3 regions of the Pseudomonas sp. Van50 genome follow, and region 3 is predicted to be linked to each of the others. Evidence: predicted binding sites of a transcription regulator. Region 3 holds the regulator's gene; each other region holds the start of a gene.

Region 1 (3,276 bases), 1.4 Mb from region 3:
TGCGTCGCGGCGGTGTTCATCATCTTCGCCGGGCTGTTTTCCTTCACCCAGCAGATCTACACCTTCGTCTCCACGCCACTGCGCCAGTACCTGCCGGTAGGCGCGACAATGATCGCCACCGACGTGTCGTCGCCGTTCCTGACGCCATTGAAGCTGACGATGATGGTCTCGCTGTTCCTGGCGATCCCGGTGATCCTGCACCAGATCTGGGGCTTCATCGCACCGGGCCTGTACAAGCATGAAAAGCGCATCGCCGTGCCGCTGCTGGTGTCCAGCATCCTGCTGTTCTACACCGGCATGGCCTTCGCCTATTACCTGGTGTTCCCGCTGATCTTCAAGTTCTTCGCCGCCGCCACCCCGGCGGGCGTGGAGATGATGACCGACATCAGCAGCTACCTGGATTTCGTCATGACGCTGTTCTTCGCCTTCGGCGTGGCGTTCGAAATCCCCGTGGCCGTGGTACTGCTGGTGTGGATCGGCGTGGTCGACGTGGCCTACCTGAAGAAGATCCGCCCCTACGTGATCATCGGCTGCTTCGTGGTCGGCATGATCCTGACCCCGCCGGACATTTTCTCCCAGACCCTGCTGGCGGTGCCGATGTGGCTGCTGTTCGAGATCGGCATCCTGTTCGGTGGGCTGGTGCGCAAGCGCCGGGAAGAAGAACCCGAGGACCAGCCGGTCGATGACCACAACGACCAGCCGCCAGCGACCCAAGCGTGAACCTGCTGCTGCTCGAAGAGGCCGATTTCATCGGGCCTGACCGCGTCATCCTCAGCGATCGCCGGTTGACCCACATGCAGGAAGTCCATCGCAGTGCCGTCGGGGACAGCCTGCGGGTCGGGCGCATCGGTGGGTTGATGGGCTCGGCCCAGGTGCTGCGCCTGGAAGCTCGCGAGGCCGAACTGCAAGTGACCCTCGACCAGCCGCCGCCGGCCAAGTTGCCGTTGACCCTGGTGCTGGCGCTGCCGCGTCCGAAAATGCTCAGGCGAGTGTTCCAGACGGTCGCCACCATGGGCGTGCCGCGGGTAGTGCTGGTCAACAGCTATCGCGTGGAAAAGAGCTTTTGGCAGACGCCGTTCCTGGAGCCCGAGGCCATCCGCGAGCAACTGATCCTGGGCCTGGAACAAGCCCGGGACAGCGTGCTGCCAGAGATCATCATCGAAAAACGCTTCAAACCCTTCGTCGAGGACCGCCTGCCGGCCATCGCGAATGGCACCCTCGGCCTGGTCGGCCACCCTGGCAACCACCCGCCCTGCCCGCGAGCGCTGATAGAACCGGTGACCTTGGCCATCGGCCCCGAAGGCGGTTGGATTCCCTACGAGATCGACCTGCTGGGCAAGGCCGGCCTGCAACCGGTTCAAATGGGCGAACGAATCCTGCGGGTCGAGACTGCGGTTACGGCGCTGCTTGCCCGGTTGTTCTGACCCGGCAACACTCACACAGGCACATGATCCTTGTGGCGAGGGAGCACCCAGCGCCTATTTTCTACAGATCCCTCCAAAGCCGCCGATACAGATCCATAAAACCAATTCAACGCTCCAGGGAGTATCAGCATGTTCCGGTGGCTTGCCCAGGGTCTGGGAAATGTAAGCGTCAATCGCAAACTCGGCGCAGGCTTCGGCTTGGTGTTGTTCCTCACCTTGATGATCGCATTCACCGGCTGGTCCAGCCTGGGCAATGTCATCAGCCGGGGCGATAAATTGGGGTTCATTGCCAGTCTCAACGACTTGAGCAAAGACTTGAACCTGGCCAGCATCGACTACAACACCACGCGGGGCGAGAAAGGACCGCAAGCGGTCAACGATCTGCTTGGCAAGCTCGAGGCCGGGCTGAAAACCGCTCGCGAGTTGATCGAACAGCCGGCCGACGTCGCGCTGATCGACAAGCAATTGGCCGCCGTCGCCGAATACAAAGGCGCCTTCGCCCAGATGACCCGCGCTACCGTAAGCCGCGAAGATGCACGCAGTAAACTCGGTGCCAGCGCCGACAACGCCGTGGCCCGCGTCGCCGAAGTTGAAAAGTTGATGCTGCAAGCCGGCGACGTCACGTCGTTCAACAGCGTGGTCACCCTGAGCAAGGCCATCCAGCAAGCCCGTTACCAGGTCCGCGGCTACACCTACAGCGGCAAGAGCGACGCCCAGCAACCCGCCCTCGATGCCATCGACGCCGTCCTCAAACTGCTTGCGCGCCTGCCAGACCAGTTGCCCCAGGAACACGCAGCCAACCTGCAGCAGGCCAGCGACTCGTTCAACCTCTATCGCGCGGCGGTCGCCCAGTTCCGCGACTCGCAAATCGACAACGCCGCTGCCCTCCAGCGCATGAGCGAGCAGGGTCAGATACTGATGGATGCCAGCCAGAAGCTGACCGTGTCCCAGACAGCCGTGCGTGACCGCGACGCCGCCCAAGCCAAGATGGTCCTGATCGTAGCGGCCGCCCTGGCGCTGCTGTTTGGCGTGATCGCCGCGCTGTTCATCACCCGGCAGATCGTGGGCCCGCTCGGCGAGACCTTGAAGGTTGCCGAGCGCGTGGCTGCTGGCGACCTGACCCACAACCTCACCTCTGACCGTCGCGACGAACTGGGCCAACTGCAACGCGCCATGCAAAGCATGACCGTGGGCCTGCGGCAATTGATCGGCGGCATCAGCGAAGGCGTTACCCAGATCGCCAGTGCCGCCGAACAGCTTTCAGCCGTGACCGAGCAGACCAGCGCCGGGGTCAACAGCCAAAAAGTGGAAACCGATCAGGTCGCCACCGCCATGCACGAAATGACCGCCACGGTGCAGGAAGTCGCGCGCAACGCCGAGGAAGCCTCCGAAGCGGCCGTCGCAGCCGATCAGCAGGCTCGTGAAGGCGACAAGGTCGTCGGCGAAGCCATCGCTCAGATCGAACGGCTGGCCAAGGAAGTGGGCAACTCCACCGCAGCCATGGGCGATTTGAAACGTGAAAGCGACAAGATCGGCAGCGTCCTGGACGTGATCAAGTCCGTGGCCCAGCAAACCAACCTGCTGGCCCTCAACGCGGCCATCGAAGCGGCCCGCGCCGGCGAAGCCGGGCGTGGTTTCGCGGTGGTGGCCGACGAAGTCCGCAGCCTGGCCCAGCGCACCCAGAAGTCCACGGAAGAGATCGAAGAACTGATCGTGGGCCTGCAAGCCGGTACTGAACAGGTCGCGACCATCATGGACAACAGCCGCAGCCTGACCGACAGCAGCGTCGAACTGACCCGTCGCGCGGGAGGCTCGTTGGAGAACATCACTCGCACGGTTTCGGCGATCCAAT
Region 2 (3,276 bases), 1.1 Mb from region 3:
GCAGGCTCAGGTCACCGTGGCTGGGCGCCAGTGGGCGACAGTCCACGGGGCGCCGCAGCAAAGCCCGCACCCGGGCAACCATTTCATCCATGGCAAACGGCTTGGGCAGATAGTCATCGGCACCGGCATCGAGCCCCTGTACCCGATCATGCAGGGCATCCCGTGCCGTGAGCACCAGGCACGGCAGGCCAAGCCCGGCGCTGCGCAGGCGCTTCAACAAGACAAGCCCATCGCCGTCCGGCAAGCCGCGATCGAGGATCAGCGCCTGGTAGGGCACCCGCAGGATGGCCGCCCATGCACCGTCCATGCGGTTGATCACATCGACGGCGATCCCGGCGTTCGTCAATCCCGTGCTGACCAGTTGGGCCAAGCGTTCGTGGTCCTCGACCAACAGAATGCGGCTCATCAGAAGCGGTACAGGTAGCCGAACAGCGCGCTGTCGGTAGAACGATCTACCAGCGGGCTGTCCTTGATCTCACTGGCGAAGCGGGTCGCCTTGATATCGAGGAACACAGAGTGGTGCTTATCGAACATGTAGTTTCCCCGGACGCCAAACTCGGTATTGAGGGCGGACTTGCCATCATAGGCCGCGCGATCGATGCGGGCTTCACTGTCGCGCACGCCAAAATAATAATCGACGTATTTCTTGTCCTGCCACATCGCCGTCACGTGGGGCGTGAGGGTCATGTGGTCGTCGAGTCGCCAGGTCCGCTCCAGGCCCAGGTTGAAGCGCTGCCCCTTGCTGTTGCCCGATACATCCGCCAGCCACTCGGCGTGGGCGTCCACCCAGTCGGTGTGCCACTGCACTTTCGCTCCGGCCCAGAAGCTGCTTTTACGGTCGCTCATGCCATCGAAAACCCGCGAGTCATCGGCATCATAGCCACTGAAGTCGTACTGGCCCACGAGGCTGAAATCGATGTGCTGGGTGTCGTTGATCTCGACCTGCGACAGCTTGACCTCGGCGTTCGGGCCGAACACCCGCAGGTATTCGTTCTCGAAGTAGATCAGCGGTATCGCCTTGTTGCCACGATCGATGCCGGTATAGGGCTGCTGGCTGCTGATGGCGCCGACCCCCAGCCCCCAGGACGAAGACGGTTTGGCGGTTTCAGGTTCGGCGGCCTGTGCGGCCAGCGCTGAAGGGGGCGCAGTCAGTAGGATCAGGCTCGGGATGGTGGAAACGGCTAAGCGCAGCAAATGCATGGGGTGCTCCAACGGGACAGGATGAAATGCGCGCCTATCGTTGAGCGTCTTCCCTTACCGGATACTTACGGTTATTTGTCGAAAGCTTGACCTCGATCAAGGCAAATACATATTCCCGCTTCATGGCCGTTATATGTGCCAAGCGGTGCAATATCAGGGGTGATGGCTATTTGGTATTGCGCTAAGATCACGTCAAGTCAGCGTGTATAACAGCCTTCTTACAATAAGTTCACGCGTCACTAATTCATTTTTAAATGAGGCTTGAACGGAAATGCTCAGGAATGCACCGCTGCGTCTGAAACTTTTATTGATCCTGCTCCTTCCCTTGTTGGGATTCCTGATTTTGGCCGGCGTCTTTGTCGTGGATAACTACAAGACACTGCGCGATATGGACGCCACGGTCACCGCCAGCGCCACGGCGCAGAAGTTGAGCCAACTGATTACGGTATTGCAGCGTGAACGCGGCGCCAGCGGGGTGTTCCTGGGCAGCGCGGGCAAGTCCATGGGCGAGCGGATGGCCCAGGCGCGCCAGGATTCCAATGCTTCTGTCGAGGTGGTGAGCCGGTTGTCTGCGTCGGGGAGCGCACAATTGGACAACGTCCTCCAGGCCTTGGCGCAACTGCCCGCCATCCGTGGGCAAGTGGATAAGTTGGGTATCAGCAGCACCGAATCGGGTGTTCGTTATACCGAGATCATTCAAGCGCTCGTGGGCTATACCCACTCTTTGGAAGCGACGATCAACAACGCCACCATTGTTCATGCACTCGGTGCGCTCAATCAGTTTATCGAGATGAAAGAGCGGGCTGGACGCGAGCGGGTCGTGCTGGGCCTGGTATTCAGTCAGGACCGTTTCGACGAGACATTGTTGTCGCGCTTTAGCCGTAATCTCGGCGAGTTCTCGGCTTATTCCGACGCATTCCGTCGCCAGGCCCAGCCAGCCTTGCTTCAACAGTTTACCGAGCAGATGCTCAAACCCGCTGCGGTCGAAGTGGGCAAGTTGCAGCGCCTGGCTTTCGAAGTGCCATTGGGGCAGTCGCTGGGCATCAAGCCAGAGGCCTGGTTTGAACTCTCCACTCAGCGCATCGACATGATGGGCCAAGTGGAGGAAGCCCTCGGTCAAAACGTCAGCCGCCTGGCGGTACACGGGCGCGATGAAGCCAGCCGTGCGTTGTGGTTGACCCTCGGTGCGGTCGTCGTGGCGCTGCTGGCGGTGACGGTGCTGTCGTATGTGATCATCCGTATGATCGATTTGGCGGTACGCGATGTGAACCGGGCCCTGAACGGCCTGGCACAACGTGATCTCACTGCCAGGGCCACGTACGAGGGTCGGGATGAATTCGGCCAGATCTCGCGCAACCTCAATCGCATGGCGCAGGAGATCAGCGAAGTCGTGCAGGAAATCGGCAATGCCACGGCGCAGGTGGCCACCGCCGCGCAAGAGTCTTCCACGGTGACGGTCCAGACCAGTGCGAGTGTCGAGCAACAGCGCCAAGGCACCGAGCAGGTGGCCACCGCGATCAATCAGATGAGCGCCACGGTGCGCGAGGTGGCGCAAAGTACCAACGATGCGGCGCACATGTCGCAACAGGTCAACCTCAGCACGGCGCAAGGGCGCGTGGAAATCGAAAGTACCATCGGGCTGATTCGTCAATTGTCCGGGCAGGCCGAGGAGACCGCGGGGATCATTGGTGATCTCAAGCTGGAAAGCGATGCGATCTCTTCCGTGCTCGACGTGATTCGCGGCATTGCCGAACAGACCAATCTGCTGGCGCTCAATGCGGCGATTGAAGCGGCGCGGGCCGGTGATCATGGGCGCGGGTTTGCGGTGGTCGCCTCCGAGGTGCGCACCCTGGCACAAAAGACGCAGGAGTCCACGGGCAACATTCAACAGATGATCAGCAACCTGCAAGCCGGGTCGGATCGTGCGGCGCTGTCCATGCAACAGACCCTGGACAAGGCTCAGGACGGGGCGAGCAAAGTCGAGCGCGCGGGGACGTTGTTGGTGGAGATCGCCGAGGGCGTGGCGACGATCAGCGACCGTAACATCCAGATCGCCTCCGCAGCCGAAGAGCAGAA
Region 3 (3,276 bases):
CCATGTGGATCCGGGCCAATCCCTGGCCCAGGCGCTGGAGCCGCTGCTGCGCAAACGCGTCGTGCTGATCGATACCGCCGGCCTGCAAGCCAGCGATCCGGCCCTGCGCATGCAGCTCGAAAGCCTGGCCGGACGCGGTATCAAGTCAAAAAATTATCTCGTGTTGGCAACCACCAGCCAGAAACAGGTTCTAACCGCCGCATACCACAGCTACAAACGCTGCGGACTGGCTGGCTGCATCCTGACTAAGCTGGACGAAACGGCAAGCCTGGGCGAGGTGTTGAGCCTGGCGATCGGTCATGAACTGCCGGTGGCCTACCTGACCGATGGGCCGCGGATCCCGGATGATTTGCATCTGCCGCGCCGTCATCAACTGGTCAGTCGTGCCGTGAGTGTGCAAATGCAGGAAGAACCCAGCGAAGAAGCCATGGCTGACATGTTCGCTGACATCTACCACAGCCCGACCAAGCAGGTCGGCTGAGGTAATCATGAATATTTTTTGTACCTACATCGATGGTCTGCCATGCATTGTTCCTTATGCGAACGCGCAGCCAGTAATGTGGCCTCCGTCTAAGAAGACAAGGTAAAGAACGAACATGGGCAGCATGCATCCCGTACAGGTGATCGCGGTGACCGGCGGCAAAGGTGGCGTCGGGAAGACTAACGTGTCAGTGAACTTGTCCCTGGCTCTGGCAGAGCTTGGCCGACGGGTCATGCTGCTGGACGCCGACCTGGGCCTGGCGAACGTCGACGTGCTGCTGGGGCTTACCCCCAAACGCACCCTGGCGGACGTGATCGAGGGCCGTTGCGAACTGCGCGACGTGCTGTTGCAGGGACCTGGCGGGATTCGCATCGTGCCGGCTGCCTCCGGTACCCAGAGCATGGTCCACCTGACCCCGGCCCAGCACGCGGGCCTGATCCAGGCCTTCAGCGACATCGGCGACAACCTCGATGTGCTGGTGATCGACACCGCGGCCGGCATCGGCGACTCGGTCGTCAGTTTCGTCCGCGCCGCCCAGGAAGTGCTGCTGGTGGTCTGCGACGAACCGACGTCCATCACCGATGCCTACGCCCTGATCAAACTGCTGAACCGCGACTATGGCATGAACCGCTTCCGCGTCCTGGCCAATATGGCCCAGAGCCCGCAGGAAGGGCGCAACCTGTTCGCCAAGTTGACCAAGGTCACCGATCGCTTCCTGGACGTCGCCCTACAATACGTCGGCGCCGTGCCGTACGACGAAAGCGTACGCAAGGCCGTCCAGAAGCAACGCGCCGTTTATGAAGCTTTTCCACGTTCCAAATGCGCGCTGGCGTTCAAGGCGATCGCCCAGAAGGTCGATACCTGGCCACTGCCGGCCAACCCCCGCGGGCATCTGGAATTTTTCGTCGAGCGTCTTGTGCAACAAACAGCAGGGCCCGTGCTATGACAGCCAGCGGTTACAACCATCTCTACAAAAAATCGGCACGGGACGCCCAATACGAATTGATCGAGCGTTATGCGCCACTGGTCAAGCGTATTGCCTACCACTTGCTGGCGCGGTTGCCGGCCAGTGTCCAGGTCGAGGACTTGATCCAGGCCGGCATGATCGGCCTGCTTGAAGTGTCGAACAAATACGACGCCAGCAAAGGTGCCAGTTTCGAGACCTATGCCGGTATCCGCATTCGCGGGGCGATGCTCGATGAGGTCCGCAAGGGCGATTGGGCGCCGCGTTCGGTGCACCGCAATACCCGCATGGTCAGTGACGCGATTCGGGCAATTGAAGCTAAAACCGGGCGTGACGCTAAAGATCACGAAGTTGCGGCCGAACTCCAGTTGAGTCTCGACGATTATTACGGGATTTTGAACGATACCTTGGGCAGCCGCCTGTTCAGTTTCGACGACCTGTTGCAGGACGGCGAACACGAAGGGCTGCACGAGGATAACGCGAGTGCTCACATGGAGCCGTCGCGTGACCTGGAAGATGAACGTTTCCAGAGTGCGCTGGCGGATGCGATTGCCAATTTGCCGGAGCGTGAGCGGCTGGTCTTGGCGCTGTACTACGACGAAGAGCTGAACCTCAAGGAAATCGGTGAGGTCCTGGGGGTCAGCGAATCGCGGGTCAGCCAGTTACACAGCCAGTGCGCGGCCCGTTTGCGGGGGCGTTTGGGGGAGTGGCGAGCGCGTTGACAGGCAGTGTGGGGACACTGCGACGAGGCTGGCCTGGCAGGTGCTGTGCCAGTCTCCATCCGTTGTGCTCCAGACCGTTGTCGAGTGTTGTGCCGGATTGATTGAAATGGCGCGTCCAGGTGCTGGGCGCGTTTAAGACTGCTTGGAGGTCGAATTGGACAAGAACATGAAAATCCTCATCGTTGATGACTTCTCAACGATGCGGCGGATCATTAAAAACCTGTTGCGTGACCTTGGGTTCACCAACACGGCCGAAGCAGATGACGGGACCACTGCGCTCCCGATGTTGCACAGTGGCAACTTCGATTTTCTGGTCACCGACTGGAACATGCCAGGCATGACCGGTATCGACCTGCTGCGCCAGGTGCGTGCCGACGAAAAACTCAAGCATCTCCCGGTGTTGATGGTCACTGCCGAAGCCAAGCGCGAGCAGATCATCGAAGCGGCCCAGGCCGGTGTAAACGGCTATGTGGTCAAACCCTTCACGGCCCAGGCGTTGAAAGAGAAGATCGAAAAAATCTTCGAACGCATCGGTTAACGGCGCCACGGGGGAGCTATGGACAACGAATCTTCAATGGGCGATTTCGAATCGACCCTGAAAAAACATGCCCGCGAACTGGTCGACAGCCTTGAAAAAGGTCGCTTTGGCGATGCGGTTCAAATGATCCATGAGCTCAACCAGACCCGTGACCGCGGTCTGTATCAGGAAGTGGGCAAGCTCACGCGTGAACTGCACAGCGCGATTGTCAATTTCCAGATCGACCCGCACATGCCGCAGGCCGAGGAAGTCTCGCAGATCACCGACGCCACCGAGCGCCTGGGGTATGTGGTCAAACTGACCGAAGCCGCGGCCAACCGCACCATGGATCTGGTGGAAAGCGCAACGCCGCTGGTCAATGGCCTGAGCGAAGAGGCCCAGGCCTTGAGCACCGACTGGGGCCGGTTCATGCGTCGTGAAGTCGGTGCTGAAGAGTTTCGGGAGCTGGCCCGCCGGGTCGACGGTTTCCTGACGCGCAGCAGCACCGAGAACCGCGCCGTGGCAAGCAACCTCAACGACATTCTGCTGGCCCAGGACTATCAAGACCTGACCGGCCAGGTAATCAAGCGTG

What was found. The regulator FliA, encoded in region 3, starts transcription of late flagellar genes. The targets are predictions, from matches to a motif close to CTAAAGTTTNNNNNNNNNNNGCCGNTAA.
Region 1: ACZ5M5_RS02085 (methyl-accepting chemotaxis protein) is a predicted target of FliA. The motif match lies at 1,486-1,513, and genes of this name have one in related genera.
Region 2: ACZ5M5_RS13120 (methyl-accepting chemotaxis protein) is a predicted target of FliA. The motif match lies at 1,306-1,333, and genes of this name have one in related genera.

The regions. Positions count from the first base shown of each region.
Region 1 is NZ_AP024343.1:483,819-487,094, reverse strand. It holds gene tatC (twin-arginine translocase subunit TatC) at 1-720, shown strand, start outside; gene ACZ5M5_RS02090 (16S rRNA (uracil(1498)-N(3))-methyltransferase) at 717-1,424, shown strand; gene ACZ5M5_RS02085 (methyl-accepting chemotaxis protein) at 1,554-3,276, shown strand, end outside.
Region 2 is NZ_AP024343.1:2,983,883-2,987,158, forward strand. It holds gene ACZ5M5_RS13110 (response regulator transcription factor) at 1-406, opposite strand, end outside; gene ACZ5M5_RS13115 (MipA/OmpV family protein) at 406-1,200, opposite strand; gene ACZ5M5_RS13120 (methyl-accepting chemotaxis protein) at 1,472-3,276, shown strand, end outside.
Region 3 is NZ_AP024343.1:1,904,223-1,907,498, forward strand. It holds gene flhF (flagellar biosynthesis protein FlhF) at 1-481, shown strand, start outside; gene fleN (flagellar synthesis regulator FleN) at 597-1,427, shown strand; gene fliA (RNA polymerase sigma factor FliA) at 1,424-2,167, shown strand; gene ACZ5M5_RS08405 (chemotaxis response regulator CheY) at 2,334-2,705, shown strand; gene ACZ5M5_RS08410 (protein phosphatase CheZ) at 2,724-3,276, shown strand, end outside.